One region of the Paracoccus zhouxuedongae genome, then DNA from elsewhere that is predicted to be linked to it. Evidence: riboswitches for the same ligand, from Rfam matches in the RefSeq annotation. Region 1 holds a riboswitch; each other region holds the start of a gene.

The links. Region 1 has a riboswitch for cobalamin ahead of ACEYYA_RS07765 (TonB-dependent receptor plug domain-containing protein). Riboswitches for the same ligand answer to the same signal wherever they lie in the genome.
Region 2: another riboswitch for cobalamin. It lies ahead of ACEYYA_RS14865 (ABC transporter substrate-binding protein); the one in region 1 lies ahead of ACEYYA_RS07765 (TonB-dependent receptor plug domain-containing protein).
Region 3: another riboswitch for cobalamin. It lies ahead of ACEYYA_RS08405 (DUF1636 family protein); the one in region 1 lies ahead of ACEYYA_RS07765 (TonB-dependent receptor plug domain-containing protein).

The regions. Positions count from the first base shown of each region.
Region 1 is NZ_JBHFHM010000005.1:91,939-98,206, forward strand. It holds gene ACEYYA_RS07750 (manganese/iron ABC transporter ATP-binding protein) at 1-490, opposite strand, end outside; gene ACEYYA_RS07755 (metal ABC transporter substrate-binding protein) at 487-1,374, opposite strand; gene ACEYYA_RS07760 (Fur family transcriptional regulator) at 1,485-1,919, shown strand; cobalamin riboswitch at 1,989-2,179, shown strand; gene ACEYYA_RS07765 (TonB-dependent receptor plug domain-containing protein) at 2,358-4,226, shown strand; gene ACEYYA_RS07770 (DUF7676 family protein) at 4,223-4,792, shown strand; gene ACEYYA_RS07775 (ABC transporter substrate-binding protein) at 4,789-5,634, shown strand; gene ACEYYA_RS07780 (FecCD family ABC transporter permease) at 5,631-6,268, shown strand, end outside.
Region 2 is NZ_JBHFHM010000020.1:18,791-25,058, forward strand. It holds gene ACEYYA_RS14850 (molybdopterin-dependent oxidoreductase) at 51-2,726, shown strand; tRNA gene ACEYYA_RS14855 (tRNA-Asn) at 3,130-3,204, shown strand; gene ACEYYA_RS14860 (hypothetical protein) at 3,418-3,834, opposite strand; cobalamin riboswitch at 4,083-4,286, shown strand; gene ACEYYA_RS14865 (ABC transporter substrate-binding protein) at 4,455-5,453, shown strand; gene ACEYYA_RS14870 (FecCD family ABC transporter permease) at 5,459-6,268, shown strand, end outside.
Region 3 is NZ_JBHFHM010000005.1:233,042-239,309, reverse strand. It holds gene ACEYYA_RS08420 (iron chelate uptake ABC transporter family permease subunit) at 1-265, shown strand, start outside; gene ACEYYA_RS08415 (ATP-binding cassette domain-containing protein) at 262-1,017, shown strand; gene ACEYYA_RS08410 (TonB-dependent receptor domain-containing protein) at 1,057-3,066, opposite strand; cobalamin riboswitch at 3,270-3,490, shown strand; gene ACEYYA_RS08405 (DUF1636 family protein) at 3,523-3,948, shown strand; gene ACEYYA_RS08400 (ABC transporter ATP-binding protein) at 3,996-4,718, shown strand; gene ACEYYA_RS08395 (ABC transporter substrate-binding protein) at 4,741-5,673, shown strand; gene ACEYYA_RS08390 (FecCD family ABC transporter permease) at 5,677-6,268, shown strand, end outside.

The sequences.
Region 1 (6,268 bases):
CTTGCGCCAGGGCGCGGGCCAGGAACACGCGCTTGCGCTGCCCGCCGGACAACTCGCCGATCTGGCGATGGCGAAAGGCGGTCATGTTCACCCGCTCCAGCGCGGCGGCGACGGCGGCGCGGTCGGCGGGGCGCGGGATGCGCAGCCAGCCCATGCGGCCATATCGGCCCATCATCACCACATCCTCGACCAGCACGGGAAAGGTCCAGTCGACCTCCTCGGCCTGCGGGACATAGGCCACCAGCCCGTCGCGCAGGGCACTGCGGACATCACGGCCAAGGATGCGGATGTCGCCGGCTGCCAGCGGCAGAAAGCCCATGATCGCCTTGAACAAGGTCGATTTGCCCGACCCGTTGACGCCCACCAGCGCGGTGATCGTGCCGCGCGGGATCGCAAAGGTCGCATCGCGCAGGGCCGTCACGCCATTGCGATAAGCGACGGTGACGCCCTGCGCCGACAGTCCTTCGGCCTTGCGTTGGCTTTGGTTCATTTGGTCGCCCCGGTCAGCCCCTGCGCGACGGTCTCGGTCGTCACCCGCAGCAGGTCCAGATAGGTCGGCACAGGGCCATCCGCCTCGGACAGGCTGTCGACATACAGCATCCCGCCATAGGCCGCCCCGGTCTCGCGCGCGACCTGTCTGGCCGGGTCGTTGTTGACGGTGCTTTCGCAGAACACCACCGGAATGTCGTTGGTGCGAACCGTGTCGATCACCGCACGCACCTGTTGCGGCGTGCCCGTCGCATCGGCGTTGATCGGCCACAGATACGCCTCGCGCAGACCAAGGTCGCGGGCCAGATAGCTGAAGGCGCCCTCGCAACTGACCAGCCAGCGCTTGTCCTCGGGGACGGTGGCGATCATCGCCTGAAGGGGGGCCAGCGTCTCGGTCAGCCGCGCCTTGTAGGCTTGCGCATTGGCAGCGTAATCGGCGGCGTGGCCGGGATCGGCCTGCGACAGCGCGGTGGCGATGTTGTCGACATAGATCTGCGCGCTGACCGGCGACATCCAGGCATGGGGGTTCGGCTTGCCCTCATAGGCGCCTTCGCGGATCGGCATCGGATCGACGCCATCCGACAGCGTGGCTGACGGCACATCGCCCAGATTGGACAGGAACTGCTGGAACCACAGCTCCAGATTCATGCCGTTCCACAGGATCAGGTCGGCGTCCTGCGCGCCGACCAGATCGCCCGGCGTGGGTTCATAGCCGTGGATCTCGGCCCCCGGCTTGGTGATCGACACCACCGTTGCATGGTCACCGGCCACCTGCCGCGCCATGTCGGCCAGCACGGTAAAGGTGGTGACGACCTTCAGCTTGTCCTCGGCCAGGGCGGGGCTGGCGGTCAGGGCGGCGGCAAGGGCTGCAATCAACGGGCGCATCGGGGTCTCCTTCTGGGTTCGGCCCATAATGCGAACGATTCGCAGAAAGTCAAGTTATTGCGAATCGTTCTCATATTGATGGCGATTGCGGCGGGGGCTATGATCCAGCCATGGCCAAGAACCTTGACGATCTGGAAACCGATCTGCGCGCTGACGGGCTGCGCATCACCCGGCAGCGGCTGGCGATCCTGCATGTTCTGCGCGAGGCCCGCGACCACCCCCGCGTCGAGGACATCCTGACCCGCGCCCGCCAGCAGGATGCCAGCGTGTCGCAGGCCACGGTCTATCGCACGCTGGCGGCGCTTGAAAAATCCGGCGCGGTGCTGCGCAACGATTTCGACGGCGCGGGGGCACGCTATGAACTGGCCGACCGTGCCCATCACGACCACCTGATCGACCTCGACACCGGCCGGGTGATCGAGTTCCGGTCCGACAAGATCGAACGCCTTCAGGACGAGATCGCAGCCGAACTGGGCTATGAAATCGAATGGCACCGGTTAGAGCTTTACGCACGAAAGCGCCGCCAGGGATCGCAGGGCGGATAGCTCGCCAGCCACGACGCCGCGCTGTTGCCGCCAACGCGCCATCCCCGCTTGCCTATCAACGCCCGTCTCTGCTAGGCAATCTTCGATGGTGCCCTTCGGGGTGAAAAGGGAATGCGGTGGGGCTTCATGCCGAATCCGCAGCTGTGCCCGCAACTGTAACCGGTAAGCGGACCGCAATTGCCACTTCGGTTGATCCGAGGGAAGGCGCGGCCCCGCGAAGACCCGGAAGCCAGGAGACCTGCCATCTGCGTTGCCCAACCCGCGGCCGGGTTCAGCCAAGGGAGCGGTCTTCCGCCAGCGGTGACACCATGAGTGGATCGAAGGCGGCGTTGTAATGCTCTCAGGACTGACAGTATCAAGCGGTAATCCGGCAGGCTTGTCCTGCCCCACGGCCTTCGCATCCGGCTTTCAACCCCGAGACGCCAAGGACCGCCGCAGATGCAGCTACGCCGCCTTTCCCTTGCTACCTTCCTGCTGGGCGCAACCGCGCTGAGCCAGCCTGCGCTTTCGCAGGACAACCGGACCACACTCGACACGATCGTGATCACGGCTTCGCGCACCGACCTGCCGACGCGCGCGGTCGGCAGCGCCGCAACCGTGGTTGATCGCGATCGTGTCGTGCGCGAGCAGAACCGCCGCGTCACCGATGCGCTGCGCGACGTTCCCGGCGTGCAGGTATCGCAGGATCGTCCGGGTGTCTGGACCTCGATCAGCATTCGCGGGTCGGACAATGATCAGGTTCTGGTCCTTGTCGATGGCGTGCGCGTGGCCGATCCCTCCGCCGCGTCAACTGCGTTCCAGTTCGATCACCTCAGCGCCGCCGATATCGAGCGGATCGAGGTGCTGCGCGGCAACCAGTCGTCGCTTTACGGATCGGACGCCATTGGCGGGGTCATCAATATCATCACCCGCCGCGCCGATACGGATGGCTGGCGGCTCAGCGCGGATGCCGAGGTCGGCCCGCACAGATCGAAGCGCGGCAACGCCACCCTGATGTGGAAACACGGCGCGATGGACGCCCGGCTGACGGCCTACAGCACGCATTACGACGGGCCGCCGATCAAGATCGCCTCGAACGTGGACAGTCCCTATCGAGGCAACGGCATCAGCGCGGTCCTGGGTTGGCAGATCGCGCCCGCAACCCGGCTGGAGTTTTCGGGCATGACCAGTGATACTTGGTCGGCCTATGACAGCCGCCCCGGTGGCAAGCTTGACACGGTGGACAAGGATGAATGGCGCGCGGGCCTGCGCCTGACGCATGAAACCGCCGATGGCCGATGGCGGCATGCGCTGCACGCGGGCCGCTATTCGGCGGTGCGCAGCTATCACACCGGCCATTCGCGGGCGTCGGTCGGCGACGTCTATGACGGCCTGATGACCAGCCTTGGCTATGACGTGACATGGAAGCCGAACGATACCTGGTCAGTGGTCGGCGGTCTGGCGCGCGAGACGGAAAAGACCCGGCAGGCGACCAATTTCAGCGGCGACTTCATCGCGTCCAACCGCACGACCGCCGCTTTTGCCGAAATCGCCTATACGCCGGACGACCGCAACACCGTGACGCTGGCCTTGCGCCGGGATGACAACGACCGGTTCGGTTCGTTCGAGACCTGGCGCGTCACCGGCGCGCATCTGCTGAGCTATGGCCAGACCGACATCAAGCTGCGCGCCAGTGCCGGGACAGGTGCCAAGTCGCCCAGCCTTTATCAGCTTTTCGATCCCACCTATGGCAACCCCAACCTGACGGCACAGGAAAGCCGCGGCTTTGACCTTGGCGCGGATGTCTATCTGCCCTGGGGCGAGCTCAACGCGACGCTGTTTCGCAACCAGGTCAGCAACAAGATCGCGTGGGGGGATCGGCCCGGCGGGACCAAGGGCTATTACAACCTTGGGGCAACGCTGGAACGCGGGCTGGAACTTGGCCTGTCGGCGGAGCTGGCGCCGAACTGGACACTTGCGGCCAGCCATACCTATCTGCTGTCGCAAAACGATCTGACCGGCGCCTGGCGCGGGATGCCCAAGCACACCGGCACCTTCAGCGTCACCTATGCCGCCGATCCCTGGTCGGTCACCGGGCGCTTGCGCTATGCCAGCGGCAACGATGCGGCCACGGTCAGCGGCTGGGGCAAGCATGTCTCCGGCTACGGCGTGGTGGACCTGTTCGCCAGCCACAAGCTGAGCGAGCGCACCGAACTTTATGGCCGTATCGAGAACGTCTTCGACCGCAGATATGAGACCTATTCCGGTTATCGCACGCCCGAGCGCAGCCCTTATGCCGGCATCCGCATCGGGCTGGAGGGGAAATGATGCTGAAACATGAGCAGACCTTGAACGACGATGGCCGCGCCACCGAAGATCGCTGGCCGGCGCCCCTGGATCAGCAGTGGCTGAACGACTTTCTGACCGACATGTTCGACAATCACTGGCAGGGTCTGTGCTTCGGCCCGATCATCGAGGGTGCGGCCTATGAACTGCGTCCACCGGGAAAACCCGAGCGGATCAGCCTCAACGACGGGTATCTGACGGTGTTCTACGGGCTGAACGGGCATTTCCACCTGTGTATCGGCCGCAATGAAGGCGCGCTGCGCCAGGGCGGCGAGGCGTTGGTCGCCCAACGTCGCCCCGGCAAGGCCGAGTTCTTCCGCAGCCTTGATCCCGAAGGCCACCCGCGCAGCTGGGGCTTTCGGATGGAGAACGGCAAGGGCGAACCGGCGCTGAGCCTGTTTTTCCCCAACCCCTTCATCACCCCCGACGACCGGCTGGCCGAGACGCCCGACTGGGACCGGCTGGCGACATGGGATCATGTGCGCAGCACCTATATCGGTCTGGATGACGGCGGGCCCGACCGGCTAAGCAAGGGCTATCGCACATGACACCGGCAGCGCGCCTTGTGGCGTCGATCTGGCTGGCGTGGTCTGGTCCGGCACTCGCCGGGCCAGAGGACTTCCCGCGTATCGCCTCGACGTCTCTTTGCGGCGATCTCTGGGCCTTGTCGCTGGCCGACCGCAACCAGATCGTCAGCCTGTCCAAGGACGCGACCGGGCCTTGGTCGGCGCTGGCCGATCAGGCGCGCGGCCTGCCGCAAAACCGCGGCAGCGTCGAGGAATTGCTGGTGGCCCAGCCGGATCTGGTGGTGACAAGCCACGGAACGCCGACCCAGATGCGCCGTGTGCTGGACCAGTTTGGCATCACCGAGATGGCGCTTGAAATGGTCAGCGACCTTCCCTCGCTGGCGGCCAAGGCACCCACGATCGGCGCGGGCTTTGGCCAGGCCGCGCGCGGCGAGGCCATGGCGGCGGCATTCACCGCGCGACTGGCCGAACTCGCCCCGCCCGCCGGCAGCCACCGGCCGCTGGTGATCTATTACCGCCCCGACGGTGGCGGCGCCGGGGCCGGAACCATCGTGGACGCGGTGATGACGGCGGCAGGATATGATAATCTGCAAGCAAGGACCGGCCCGCCCGGCTGGGGCGGCGTGCCGCTGGAACAGGTCGTCATGTCCCCACCCGAGGGGTATGTGCTGTCCTATTTCGACAATCAGCAGCTATCCGTGCGCCGGACGCTGGGTCGCAACCCGGTGCTGGCCCGTGCCAGTGCCGCTGGCGAGGCTCTGACCGTGCCGGGCGAATACTGGCCTTGCGATCACCCGGTCGTGGCCGAGGCGGCTTCGATCCTGGCCGCCGGGCGGCCGATGTTCGCGGAGGGCACGCGATGATGGCCGCCGACATGCGCGCCGGGCTGCGCCGCGATCTGACAATCCCGCTGTCGGCGGCTCTGGCCGTGCTATGCAGCGCGCTTCTTCTTTGGTCGCTGACGGTGGGTTATGTCGACATTTCCGCCGGTCAGGCGCTTGCCGGGCTGCTGGGGCGCGCCGATCCGCAGGTCGTGACCATCGTGCAGGAATTGCGCCTGCCGCGCGCCGCGCTGGCGCTGATCATCGGCGGGTCGCTGGGGCTGTCGGGTGCCGCCTTGCAGGGTCTTTTCCTGAACCCGCTGGCCGAGCCGGGGGTGATCGGGGTCAGTTCCGCCGCCGCGCTTGGGGCGGTCATCACGATCTATACCGGCTGGGCGGCGGTGCTGCCGTGGGCGCTGCCCGCAGGCGGGTTAGGCGGCGCGATGGCCGCGACGCTGATCTTGTGGCTGCTGGCCGCGCGCGGCGCCGAGCGTCTGACACTGCTGCTGGTCGGTGTGGCGATCGGCGGACTGTCGGTTTCGCTGATCTCGCTGACGATGAACCTGTCGCCAAACCCTTGGGCCATCAGCGAAATTGCCTTTTGGCTGATGGGTTCGCTGAAAGACAGAACGCTGGACGACCTGGGTCTGGCGGCGCCTTTCATCGCCACCGGCTC
Region 2 (6,268 bases), on a different contig from region 1:
ATGCCGCAGGCAGCACAGACTGGCCGCAACACCAAAGACAGGAGATCCCGATGACCTTTGCATCCCCCACCCGCCGCGCCTTTCTGCAAGGCGGGCTGACCGCCGTCAGCCTGGGCACGCTGATGCGCGGCACCGCCCTGGCCGCGATCGACCCCAACAGCTTTTCGGGCCGCATCTTCAGCGCCAGCCATTATGGCCCGTTCGAGGCCGTGGTGCGCGACGGCCGTCTGGTCAACATCAACGCGATGATGGAACTGGATCAGCGCCCAACCGAAATGCTGATGTATGGGGTGCAGGATCGCGTCTATGACAAGACCCGCATCGCCGGGCCGATGGTGCGCAAATCCTATCTGGAGGGCTGGCAGACCGGCGACACCAAGCCCGAGCTGCGCGGCAAGGAGCCGTTCGTCCAGGTCGACTGGGATACCGCCTACAAGCTGGCGGCCAAGGCCATCGTCGATACCGCCGCCGAACATGGCAACAACGCCATCTTCAGTTCGTCCTATGGCGGCTGGAGCCACGCCGGCCTGATGCGCCCCAACGTGCTGCAAGGCCGCCTGTTCAACCTGATCGGCGGCTGCACCATCACCCAGGGCGACTGGTCGGCCGGTGCCAGCCAGATCAGCCTGCCGCGCGTCATCGGCGATATGGAGGTCTATTCCGCCCAGACCGCCTGGGAGGTGATCCGCGACAACACCGAGGTGTTCGTGCTGGTCGGCTGCGACCCGATCAAGAACAACCGCATCGAATATACCGTGGCCGATCACGGCATGTATGGCCCGTGGGAGCAGATCCGCGACAACGGCTGCAAGTTCATCAGCATCAACCCGCAAAAGACCGCCTCTGACATCTATCTGGATGCCGAATGGGTGCGGATCGTGCCCAATACCGATGTCGCGCTGTTCCTGGCCATGGCCCATCATGTGCTGGACAAGGGCCTGCAGGACGATGCCTATCTGGCGAAATACACCGTCGGGTCCGACAAATGGATCGCCTATGTCAAAGGCGATGACGGCACCCCCAAGACGCCCGACTGGGCCGCCGCGATCACCGGCATTCCCGCCGACAAGATCCGTGAACTGGCCGAGCTGATGGCGACCTCGCGCACCGAAATCGCCGGGGCCTGGTCGCTGCAACGCGCCCATCACGGCGAGATGACGCATTGGGCGATCATCAACTTTGCCGCGCTGATCGGCAAGATCGGCAAACCCGGCGAGGGCGTGGGCTTTTCCTGGCACTATGGCAATGGCGGGATGCCGCAATCAGGCAAGGGCACGCCGGCGGGCCTGAGCCAGGGCAAGAACCTGGTCAAGGACATCTGCCCGGCCTCGCGCATCACCGAAATGCTGGAAAACCCCGGCAAGACCTTTACCTATAACGGCATCGAGCGAACCTATCCGGCGATCCGCATGATCTACAACGCCGGCAACAACTTCATGTCGCACCAGCAGGATACCAACCGGCTGATCAAGGCGCTGGAAGGGGTCGAGACGATCATCAGCCAGGACGTCTGGTGGACCGCCGCGACCCGCTGGGCCGACATCGTGTTCGCCGCAACCTCGACGCTGGAACGCGACGACATGTCGGTGGGCGGCACCTATTCCAACGACCGCATCTATGCGATGAAAAAGGTGATCGAGCCGGTGGGCGATGCCAAATCGGATTTCGACATCTTCGCCGAACTGGCGGATTATCTGGGCGTGCAGACGGCCTTCCTTGAGGGCGAGCAATTCCCCGAATACATGGACATTCTGCGCTTTGCCTATGAAAAGACCGGCGCCGCCCAGGACGTGCCCTTCGACGAGTTCTGGGAGCGCGGCTACGCCTGGCAAAAGGCCCCGCCCGAGGCCCGCAAATGGGTGCGGCACGGCGATTTCTATACCGACCCCGAGGCCAACCACCTGCATACCGAATCCGGCAAGATCGAGATGTTCTGCAATCAGATCGCCGCACTGAACATCGACGATTGCCCCGGTATGCCGGTCTGGCAGGAACCCCACGAATATCTGGGCAATGCCGCCGAGGGTCAGCTTCACGTCGTCAGCCCCCACCCCTGGTTCCGCCTGCACAGCCAGATGGGCAACAGCGAACGGCTGCGCGAGCTTTACATGGTTCAGGGCCGCGAGCCGGTGCGCATCAACCGCCAGGACGCCGAGGCGCGCGGCATTGCCGATGGCGATCTGGTCGAACTTTACAACGACCGCGGCACGGTGATCGCGGGCGCGGTGGTCAGCGACGACATCATGCCGGGGGTGGTGTCGATCTATGAAGGCGGCTGGCCGCAACTGGACAGCAAGGGGCGCTGCAACTCGGGTCTGGTGAACTTTGTCACTTCGACCCAGGCGTCCTCGGGGCTGAGTGCGGCGACGACGGCGAACACCTGTCTGGTGTCGATGCGCAAATGCACCGATCCCGAAGGCCCGAACCTGGCCTATGAGCCGCCGCAGATCATCGCCGGCGAGCCGCTGGCCGAGATCGACGGCGACCAACTGGGCCTGGATCGGATCTATGATCTGGTGCAAGAGCTTTACGCCCATATGGAGCCGGGCGAGCGCATGTTCTATGAACGCTGCACCGTCTGCCACGGCCCGCGCGACCCGGCCGGGTTTACCCAGCAGCAGTGGAAGGGCATCCTGCCGTCGATGTTTGAACGTGCGGGTCTGGACGACGACCAGCGCCAGATGGTGACCGACTTCCTGATGAAGAACGCCGCCGACGCGATGTAGGCGACCAAAAACAGCCGGGGGCCGCAATCGCGGCCCCCTTTCCATTCGGTGACTAGCCCGCGCCTGGGATCGCCGAACGGCCCCAGGCGGCCACCACACCCGGTTCCGCGTCCCGCTGCACAGCCACCCGCACCGCGTCACACCGGCCATCCCTGCACCGCCAACGCGGGCCGGAGTGGCACCAGCCATCCGCCGCCAGGGCCACCGCCCCAAACCCGCAGGCAGCCGGATCGCCAGCAACCATCCCTGCCCCATCCGCCCCCATGTCAGCCCTGAACCCCGCCCATCAAACGCCCCCGCCAGACCACCCGGCGCACCCCTTTGACGGCGGTCCGAATATTTCAAAAAAGTCACGAAACCCCTCTGGACGCCCCCCAAACCCCTTGCTATACGCCCCCCATGTTCCGGCGTAGCTCAGCGGTAGAGCAGTTGACTGTTAATCAATTGGTCGTAGGTTCGAACCCTACCGCCGGAGCCAAATTTTTCTAACGGCCTGAAAACACTAGATTTGTGAAGTCCACGCCGCAGCGACTGTGAGTGCCGCATGTGTGTGCTTCACAATTCGACCGGAGCTAAGTCCGAAAGGAAGCTCTGATGGGTGTGGCTCGCCACGGATATTTGCAGGCTCTGCCACGGATATTTGCAGGACGTCGATTTTCGTAAACGGCCCGTTTACAACCCAGCAACCCACTCAGAAATCCGTCTCGACATAGTCCGACATGATGTCCCATGCGACGCTGGCGGCAGTCGTGTGGTTGCTGCGCCAGGCGTATTGATAGCTCAGCAGAGTGGTCTGGCCCGGCAGAGCGATGCCGGGCGGGCCGGACAGGGTGCCGGTGGCGACATGACCTGTGTTCAGGCGTGCGACCTCGTAATGCACGATCCCCGCCCCGGGCGGCGCGAACAGGGACAGATCGTAGACGTCGACGCCGGAGGTGTTGCAGGGGAAGTTCGCGCCAAGATCGATAGGCGGCTGGGGGACCGAGCCACCCCAGAAGATCTTGAAGTTGGTGTCCGCCTCGCCGTGGCCCAGGCCGATCAGGTTCGTATGGGCATAGGGATCGATGTTGTTCTGGCTGCTGGTCCAGTAGCCGACCCCGACACACATCCGCTCACATTTGACCCCAACAGGGTCAGAAATCTCGAAACGCCTCTGCCTCAAACACCGGTCCCGGCACTACTCCCTGCCGCCGCATTGATGCGCAGCCCCGCGACGGCCCCGGCGGCCCAATGCGCTGCAACAGGTTGGCGGCTCAATCCAGCGCATCCGCGCCGACCCGACGCGCGCGATTGGCGGCCATGACCTGCCGATTACCCACGCCCCACTTATCCGCTTGCCCCCGGGCCGAACACCCGTTAACGCTTATTCCCGTCGGTTTCCGTAAGGAATTGAAAGGGAATCCGCCGCCTTGTCCTTCGGGCCATGGCGAACCGGAACTGCCCCCGCAACTGTAGGCGGTGAGGGGTGGGCGATCATGCCACTGCGGTCACAATCCGCGGGAAGGCTGCCCAGCTCGACGATCCGCAAGTCAGGAGACCTGCCGACGCAGGAGTTTCAACAAACCGGGCGGGGTGTCCGGGAAGGTGCAAGATGTCCTTTGCCAGCGGTCGCGACGCGGCCCGGTTCCGTCAATTCTGTCCTTTCCGGGCTGCCCTGTGCGGCGGGCTGTGCGGGGTTGCGGCCTTCCGTCCCGTGTCCGGTTCCCCTTTCATGACCGGAGACAGACGATGATCAGACCCATCCTGCTGACGCTTTTCACCACCGCCGCGCTGCCGGCCTTTGCCACCGATTACCCGCTGACCTTGCCCAATTGCGGCGTGGACGTGACCTTCGACAAGGCGCCCGACAGCGCCGTCACCGTGGGTCAGGCTGCGACCGAAATCCTGTATTCGCTGGGCCTTGGCGACAAGGTGAAGGGCACCTCGGTCTGGTTCACCAGCGTCCTGCCCGAGTTCGAGACGCTGAACGCGGGCGTCGAGCGGCTGGCCGACAACGACCCCAGCTTTGAAAGCGTGGTCACCAAGCGGCCGGGCATCGTCGCGATTCAATATGAATGGCATATCGGCCCGCAGGGCATCGTCGCCACGCGCGAACAGTTCCGCGATCTGGGCATCCCGACCTACATCCTGCCCGCCGACTGCGCCGGCAAGGACAATTCCAAGGGCGCGGACGGCACGCGCACGGCGATGTTCTCGACCGAGGGCATCTATCAGGGCGTGACCGAGCTGGCGCAGATCTTCGATGTCGAGGATCGCGGCACGGCGCTGGTCACAGAGCTTCAGGCACGCCAGCAGGCAGCCGTCGACAAGGCCCGCGCGCTGGAGCTGAAGGACGCATCCGCGGTGTTCTGGTTCTCGTCCGCCGAGATGGACGTGGATCCCTATGTCGCTGGTCGCAAAGGCCCGCCCGGCTGGATGATGGAGCAGCTGGGGCTGAAGAACGTCGTCGAAAGCGACGAGGAATGGCCGACCGTCAGCTGGGAGACGATCGCCCGCGCCAACCCCTCGGTGATCGTGGTGGCCCGCATGGACCGCCGCCGGTTCGAGGCCGACGACGTTGAACAAAAGCTGGCCTTTCTCAAGTCCGATCCGGTCGCCAGCCAGATGGACGCGGTGAAGAATGACCGCATCGTGGTGCTGGACGGGCATTCGATGGATCCCTCGATCCGCAACATCGCCGCGCTGGAAACGCTGGCCGAGGCGCTGGCCGGGTTCGACCTGAAGTGACGGCTCTGCCTGTTTCGCCCATCCACGCGCGCCTGTGGAAGGTCGCGGCGGGGCTGGCCGTGCTGGCCCTGGCCGTTCTGGCGGGCGTCGTGATCGGCGAAACGCCGCTGCCGCCGGGGACGGTGGCAGCGGTCCTGGCCAACAACCTGTGGGGGGCGGGCCATGTCGTCGACCCCATCGACGCGGGTATCATCTGGTTCTATCGGCTGCCGCGCACGCTGGTCGCGGCCGCGTGTGGCGCGGGGCTGGCACTGTCGGGGGCGGTGTTGCAGGCGCTGGTGCGCAATGCGCTGGCCGATCCCTATCTGCTGGGCGTGTCGGCCGGGGCCTCGACCGGGGCCGTCGCGGTCACGATCATGGGCGTCGGCGCCGGGGCCATCGGCATTTCGGGCGGCGCCTTTGTCGGGGCCGCGCTGGCCTTTCTGTTGGTCGCGGCACTGGCGCGGGCGGCGGGCGGCGGTTCGGCGCAGCTGGTGCTGGCCGGGATTGCAGGCTCGCAGCTGTTCAACGCGCTGACCTCGTTCTTCATCGCCAAGTCGGCCAATGCCGAACAGGCGCGGGGCATCATGTTCTGGCTGCTGGGCAATCTGTCGGGCGTGCGCTGGCCCGATGTCGCACTGGCGGTACCGGCGGCCGCGGCGGGGCTGATGGTCTGCCTGTGGTTCACGCGCGCCATGGACGCCTTTGCCTTTGGCGCGGGGGCCGCTGCCTCGCTGGGGATCGACGTGCGGCGGGTGCAGATCGTGCTGATCGGCGCGGTCACGGTGATGACGGCGGTGATGGTCAGCCTTGTCGGCTCGATCGGCTTTGTCGGA
Region 3 (6,268 bases), 140 kb from region 1:
GGCGATGACGGCGGTGGCCACCGCCCTGGTCGGGCCGGTCGCCTTTTTCGGGCTGATCGTCGCCGCCCTGGCCCATGCGCTGTTGCCCGGTGCGCCGCATCGGCGCCTGCTGATCGCCACCGCGCTGATCGCCGGGCTGGTGCTGATCGGCGGCCAATTGCTGTTTGAACGCGCCCTTGGCCTGCGCGCCACGCTGAGCGTGGTGATCGAGTTCGCGGGCGGCCTGCTGTTCCTGATCCTTCTGATGCGGGGCAAGATCCGATGATCCAGATTTCCGGCCTGTCTTACGCCGTCCACGGAACGCCGATCCTGGCGCCGACCGACCTGACCCTGCCCGCGGGCCGGATCACGGCGCTGATCGGCCCGAATGGCGCGGGCAAATCGACGCTGGCGCGGCTGATCGCCCGGATCGAGGCGCCGCCCCCCGGTCGCGTCAGCGTTGACGGGCTGGACGTGGCCGCCACCCCCGGCCCTGTGCTGGCGCGGCAGATGACGTTTCTGGGGCAACACCCCATGCTGGCCTCGCGCTTGCGGGTGCGGGAACTGGTGGCCTTTGGCCGCTGGCCGCATTGTGCGGGCCGCCCCGGCGCGGCGGATCACGCGGCGGTGGCGCGGGCACTGTCGGATTTCGATCTGACGCCGCTGGCGGGGCGGTTCGTCGACACGCTGTCGGGCGGGCAGGCGCAGCGGGCCTGGCTGGCGATGGCGGCGGCGCAGGATACCCCCTGGCTGATCCTGGACGAGCCGCTGAACAATCTGGACCTGGCACATTCCCGCGCGCTGATGGCGCATCTGGGGCGGCTGCGCGATGACGGGCGGTCGGTGCTGATCGTGCTCCACGACCTGAACTTTGCCGCCGGTTGGGCCGATCACATCGTCACCATGAAGGCCGGTGCCGTCACCGCCCAAGGCAGCCCGCAGGCGGTGCTGACCGGCCCGGCGCTGTCGGCGCTGTATGACACGCCGATCACCGTGGCGGAACATGGCGGGCGGCCCTTGATCCTCCATCATCTTTAGGCTGATCGGGGCGGGCGTCCACCCGCCCCGACCGATGCGTCAGAAGTTCATGCTCAGCCCCAGCGTCACCGTGCGACCGGGCGCCAGTTGCGGCTGGATGTCGCGCGTGCCACGCGACCGTTCGACATAGCTGCCGCGTTCGTAATAGGTCGCGTCCAGCAGGTTATCGACCCCCAGCCGCAGCGTCGCGCCCTTCAGTTGCGGCGGCGTCCAGGCAGCATAGGCATTCACCACCGTATAGCTGCCATGATCGCGGAAGCCCGCAGCGGTCATCGCGGGTTCCGACAGCTTGCCCGCCCATTCCAGGCTGGCCCCCAGCGTCAGGTTGCGGTCGGGCATCTGATGGTCGACATACAGCGTCGCCAGATCGCCGGTCGGCATGAACGACCCGCCCTGCGGCAGGCTGAAGGCGCCGTCATAGGTCACCTTGGCATGGGTCAGCGTCGCGCCGATCCGGGTGTTGTCGCGCTGCCACGCGCCGGTCAGCGTCACCCCCTGGCTGCGGCCCTGCTTGTCATTTTCCAGCAAGCCGCTTTCAGAGTTGTAAAGCGCCAGCCCGCTCAGCCGGATGTCGAACAGGGTGGCCCCCGCCGTCCAGCCCTCGCCACTGGCGTTCACCCCCAGTTTGTAGGTCGTGCCGGTCGCCGGGCGATAGCCGGGATCGGTGCGGAACGCGGCGTTGCGGGCGTGAAGCATCCCGTATTCGCCGCTGTCAAAGCCCATCCAGCTGCGCGAGGCGCCGGCGAACACCTCGACCGCGTCGCTGAAGCGATAGGACAGCGTGGCATTGCCCGATGCGCCGCTGTCGGTGAAGCGGGCGTTGTTCCAGTCGGTGAAGCGGTGGTGGTCATAGCGCAGCCCGGTGGACAGGTCGAAACCGTTGTCAAAGGCGAAGCGCCCCTGCACGAAGGCCCCGGCCTGAAGCGTCGAAAAGTTGCGGATGCGCGGCTGGGCGGCGGAATGATCGCCATAATTGTCAAGGTGATAGTCATTATGGGCAAAGTCCACGCCCGCCGTCACGCTGCCTTGGTCCAGCGTGAACGTGTTCTGCACGACGCCGCCGAACGTGTCGCGTTGCAGGATCATGTCGCCATTGATCCGCCCCTTGCCACCCGCCAGATCGCCCAGCGAATAGTTCGGCCGCCAGTAATCGTTGCGGCTGTGGTAAAGCCGCACCATCGGATCCCAGACCGCCCCCGGCGCCGTGGCGCGATAGGTCAGGCTGAGTGTCTCGCGGTCGGACCGCAGCGGAAACACCTCCGGGTCGCGGTCCAGGTCCATGTTCATCTTGATCAGGCGATCGGCCTGATCGCGGGCCTTTTCATAGGACAATTCCAGCCGGCCGGGTTCGGATTCAAAGCCCAGCTTGACCAGCCCGCCACGTGCCGCCGGGGCCGAGCCGAACATCTCGCGTCCGTCGCCAGCCTTGTAGTTCCGCCCGTCCTGACCGTGCAGCATCACGAACCAATCCAGCGCGCCGCGCACGCCATAGCTGGCCAGCGACCCCGACAGTCCGCGCCCGTTGCTGCCATAGGACAGCGCCACCCGCCCGCCGCTGGTGCGGCCATCGGTCAGCAGATCGCGCGCGCCCAGGGTTTCATAGCGCACGGCACCCGCGCCCGCCGCAAAGCCCGCATCGGCGGCGGCGGCCCCGGCCTCGACCTCGACCGCGCGCAGGAAGGCGGGGTCGATGATGTTCGATCCGGTGTGGTGCCAACTGGTCGGCCCCTGCGGCACGCCATCGACGCTGACCGCCAGCTTGGACTGTTCGATCCCGAACACATGGATGCGCTTCGATGGCCCCGCGCCACCCGACACGGTGACCGAGGATTCACGCGCGAACAGCTCGGACGTGTCGGCGGGTTGCTGCGCCTCAAGATCCTCGCGGTCGACAATCGCGCCGCCCGTCGCCTTGATGTTTTCGGTGCCCTCGGCGATCAGCGTGATCGGGTCCAGCGTGATGCTGCGCGGCGCAAGGCCCTGTGCCATTGCTGCGCTGCACAGCGCAAGCACCGACACCCCGGCCAGGGGTAGAAGTCTGATCCTCATTGCAATCCCTCATGTTCGTATGGGTTGAAGGATGGCGTGGCGGACAGTGAGCTGCGAATCCTTAGTGATTTGATCGGGTAACGGCCACAGACCGGCGCTGCAACGCCGAAATGACTGCCCGCGGCCCAGGCGGCACCGGGTGTGGCAGCCACGCGACGGTCTGGCCGGCGGCGCCATTTGCGCTTGACGGGGCCAGAGCGGCGGGCAAGTCTGGCGGCGATGGTTCCCGGTCGGGCGATGCGCGACCGGGTGAAAAGGGAATACGGTGCGGCGCTGCGCGATCAGGCCAATCCCGTGACTGCCCCCGCAACTGTAAGCGGCGAGCGACCCCCGACAGCCACTGTGCCCCGCCACCGCGGGCATGGGAAGGCGGGGCAAGCCCAGACCCGCGAGTCAGGAGACCTGCCATCATCGCAATCAACCGTGCCGGGCGGGGTGCCCCGGAAGGAGCCTGTGATGAACCACACCCAACGGCCGCCGTCGGCGCGCCCCGCCCCTGACGTGGCCCGATCGGCACCGCATCGGACGATCCTTTGCACTGCCTGCACCGTGCAGGGCGCGACCTGCGCGCCGGGCCTTCTGCTGCTGGAGCGGCTGCGCGATGCGGTCGCGGCCAGCGGCATGGGCGACGATTTCGAGGTGTCGGGCACCGCCAGCCTGACCGGCTGCGCAGGCTGCCGCTGCGGCCCCTGCCTTGTCGCCTGGCGGGCCACGGCCAAGGCAAACTGGCTGTTCGGCAATGTCGACCCCGCCGACAGCATCGACGATCTGATCGCCCTGTGCGGGGCCGATGCGGGCGGGCCGGATACGTGCGCGGCGACACAGCGGCTGTCGCGCATCCCCTCGGCCATCATCGTGACCGGGCGGGCTCCGCTGCAATGAATGTGGTTCAGCTTCAGGATGTCGCATGGGGGCCGCGTGGCGGGCCTATGCTGCTGACCGACATCAATTTCACGGTTCCGGCGGGGCAGATCATGGCGATCTGCGGCGCGAATGGCGCGGGCAAGACCTCGCTGTTGCGGTTGCTGTATCGCCACCAGCCGCCGCGGCGGGGCACGGTGCGGCTGATGGGCCGCGACATCTGGCGCATCCCCGCCACCGAGGCGGCCCGCCAGATCGCCGCGGTGTTGCAGGAACAGCCCTCGGACCAGGCGCTGACCGCCCGGCAGATCGTCGCGCTTGGCCGATTGCCGCATCGTCGCGGCTGGGCGGCGGCCCTGTCGGCGACCGGGGCTGGGGATGGCGCGATCATCGAGGCTGCGCTGCACCGTCTGGCGCTGACCGCGATCGCCGACCGCCCACTGACCACCCTGTCGGGAGGGGAGCGGCAGCGGGTGATGGTCGCCCGCGCCCTGGCGCAACAGCCGCAGGTGATCGTGCTGGACGAGCCGACCAACCACCTGGACATCCGCCACCAGCTTGAATTGCTCGCGCTGCTGAAGGGATTGGGGCTGACCGTGATCGCCAGCCTGCATGACCTGTCGCTGGCCGCCGATTTCGCCGACCGGGTGCTGCTGTTGCATCAGGGCCGGGTGCTGGCCGACGGCCCGCCCGCCACCGCCCTGACTGAGGCGACCCTGGCACAGGCCTTTGACGTGCGCGCCCTGATCGACCGCAGCACCCCGGTGCCGCGTTTCAGCTTTCATCTGTGAACGATCCCGAAAGGACATCCCCATGATCCGCCTGTCGCTTGCCGCGCTGTGCCTGTCGACCTTGCCCGCCTTGGCCCATCCCGTCACGGTCAAAAGCTGCAACCGCGACGTGATTTTTGCCGCGCCCCCGACCCGCGCGGTGTCGAACGATGTCAACCTGACCGAGATGATGCTGGTGCTGGGCCTGCGTGACCGGATGGTCGGCTATACCGGCATTTCGGGCTGGAAGACGCTGGATGATGACATGCGCGCGGGCATCGACGAACTGCCCGAACTGTCGGCCAAATACCCCACGAAAGAGGTGCTGGCCGGTGCCGAGCCGGACTTCTTCTTTGCCGGATGGAATTACGGGATGCGCGTCGGCGGAGAGGTCACGCCCGAGACGCTGGCCCCCTTGGGCATCCAGACCTATGAGCTGACCGAAAGCTGCATCCATATCGGCCCCAAGGCGCGATCCAGCATGGCCGATCTTTATGACGACATCCTGAACCTTGGCCGGATCTTCGGGGTCGAGGACCGCGCCAACACCCTTGTCGCCGGGTGGCAGGCGCATCTGGCCGATCTGACCGCCGGGCTTGATCCCAGCGTCGCGCCGCGCGTCTTTGTGTATGACAGCGGCGAAAAGGGGCCGTTCACCGCCGGGGCCTATGCGATGCCGACCGCGCTGATCGAGGCCGCGGGCGGGCGCAACATCATGGACGACCTGCCCAAGAGCTGGGCCGCAATCGGGTGGGAGCCGGTGATCGAGCGCAACCCCGAGGTGGTGGTGATCGTGAACTATGGCGATGTGACCGCGGAACAGAAGATCGCCTTCATGAAGCAGACCCCGGCCCTTGCGGGCATCGACGCGGTCAGGAACGACCGCTTCGTGGTGCTGGAATATGTCGAGGCGACGCCGGGGCCGCGCAACATCGCCGCCGTCGAAAAGCTGGTCGCCGCCTTTCAGGGGCGCTGAGGCATGAGCCGCACCCCTGCCACAGGTCGGCATGGCACCACCGCCCTGCTGCTGCTGGCGGTGGCGGCGGTGGCCGCATCCATCGTGCTGGCGGTCTCGGTCGGGTCGGTGGCGATCCCGCCCGGCACCGTCTGGGGGATCGTGCTGGACCGCATCAGCCCCGGCCTTGTCACCGCCGACTGGGGGCCGGGGCGCGCCAATATCGTCTGGGAAATCCGCTTTCCCCGCGCCATCCTTGCGGCGCTTGTCGGGGCCGGCCTGGGGCTGGTGGGGGCCGCGCTGCAAGCGGTGACACGCAACCCGCTGGCCGATCCGCATCTGCTGGGCATCTCCTCTGGCGGGGCGCTTGGGGCGATCACGGCGCTGTTGCATACCGGCCTGTTCCTGGGCCTGCTGACGGTGCCGCTGATGGCCTTTGTCGGCGCGCTTCTGGCGACCGGGCTGGTGCTGTCGGTGGCGCGGCTGGCCGGTGCCAGCAGCGCCGACCGGCTGGTTCTGGCCGGTGTCGCCGTCAGCTTCGTCATCATGGCCTGCGCCAACATCCTGATCTTTCTGGGCGATCCGCGCGCGACCCATACCGTTGTGTTCTGGATGC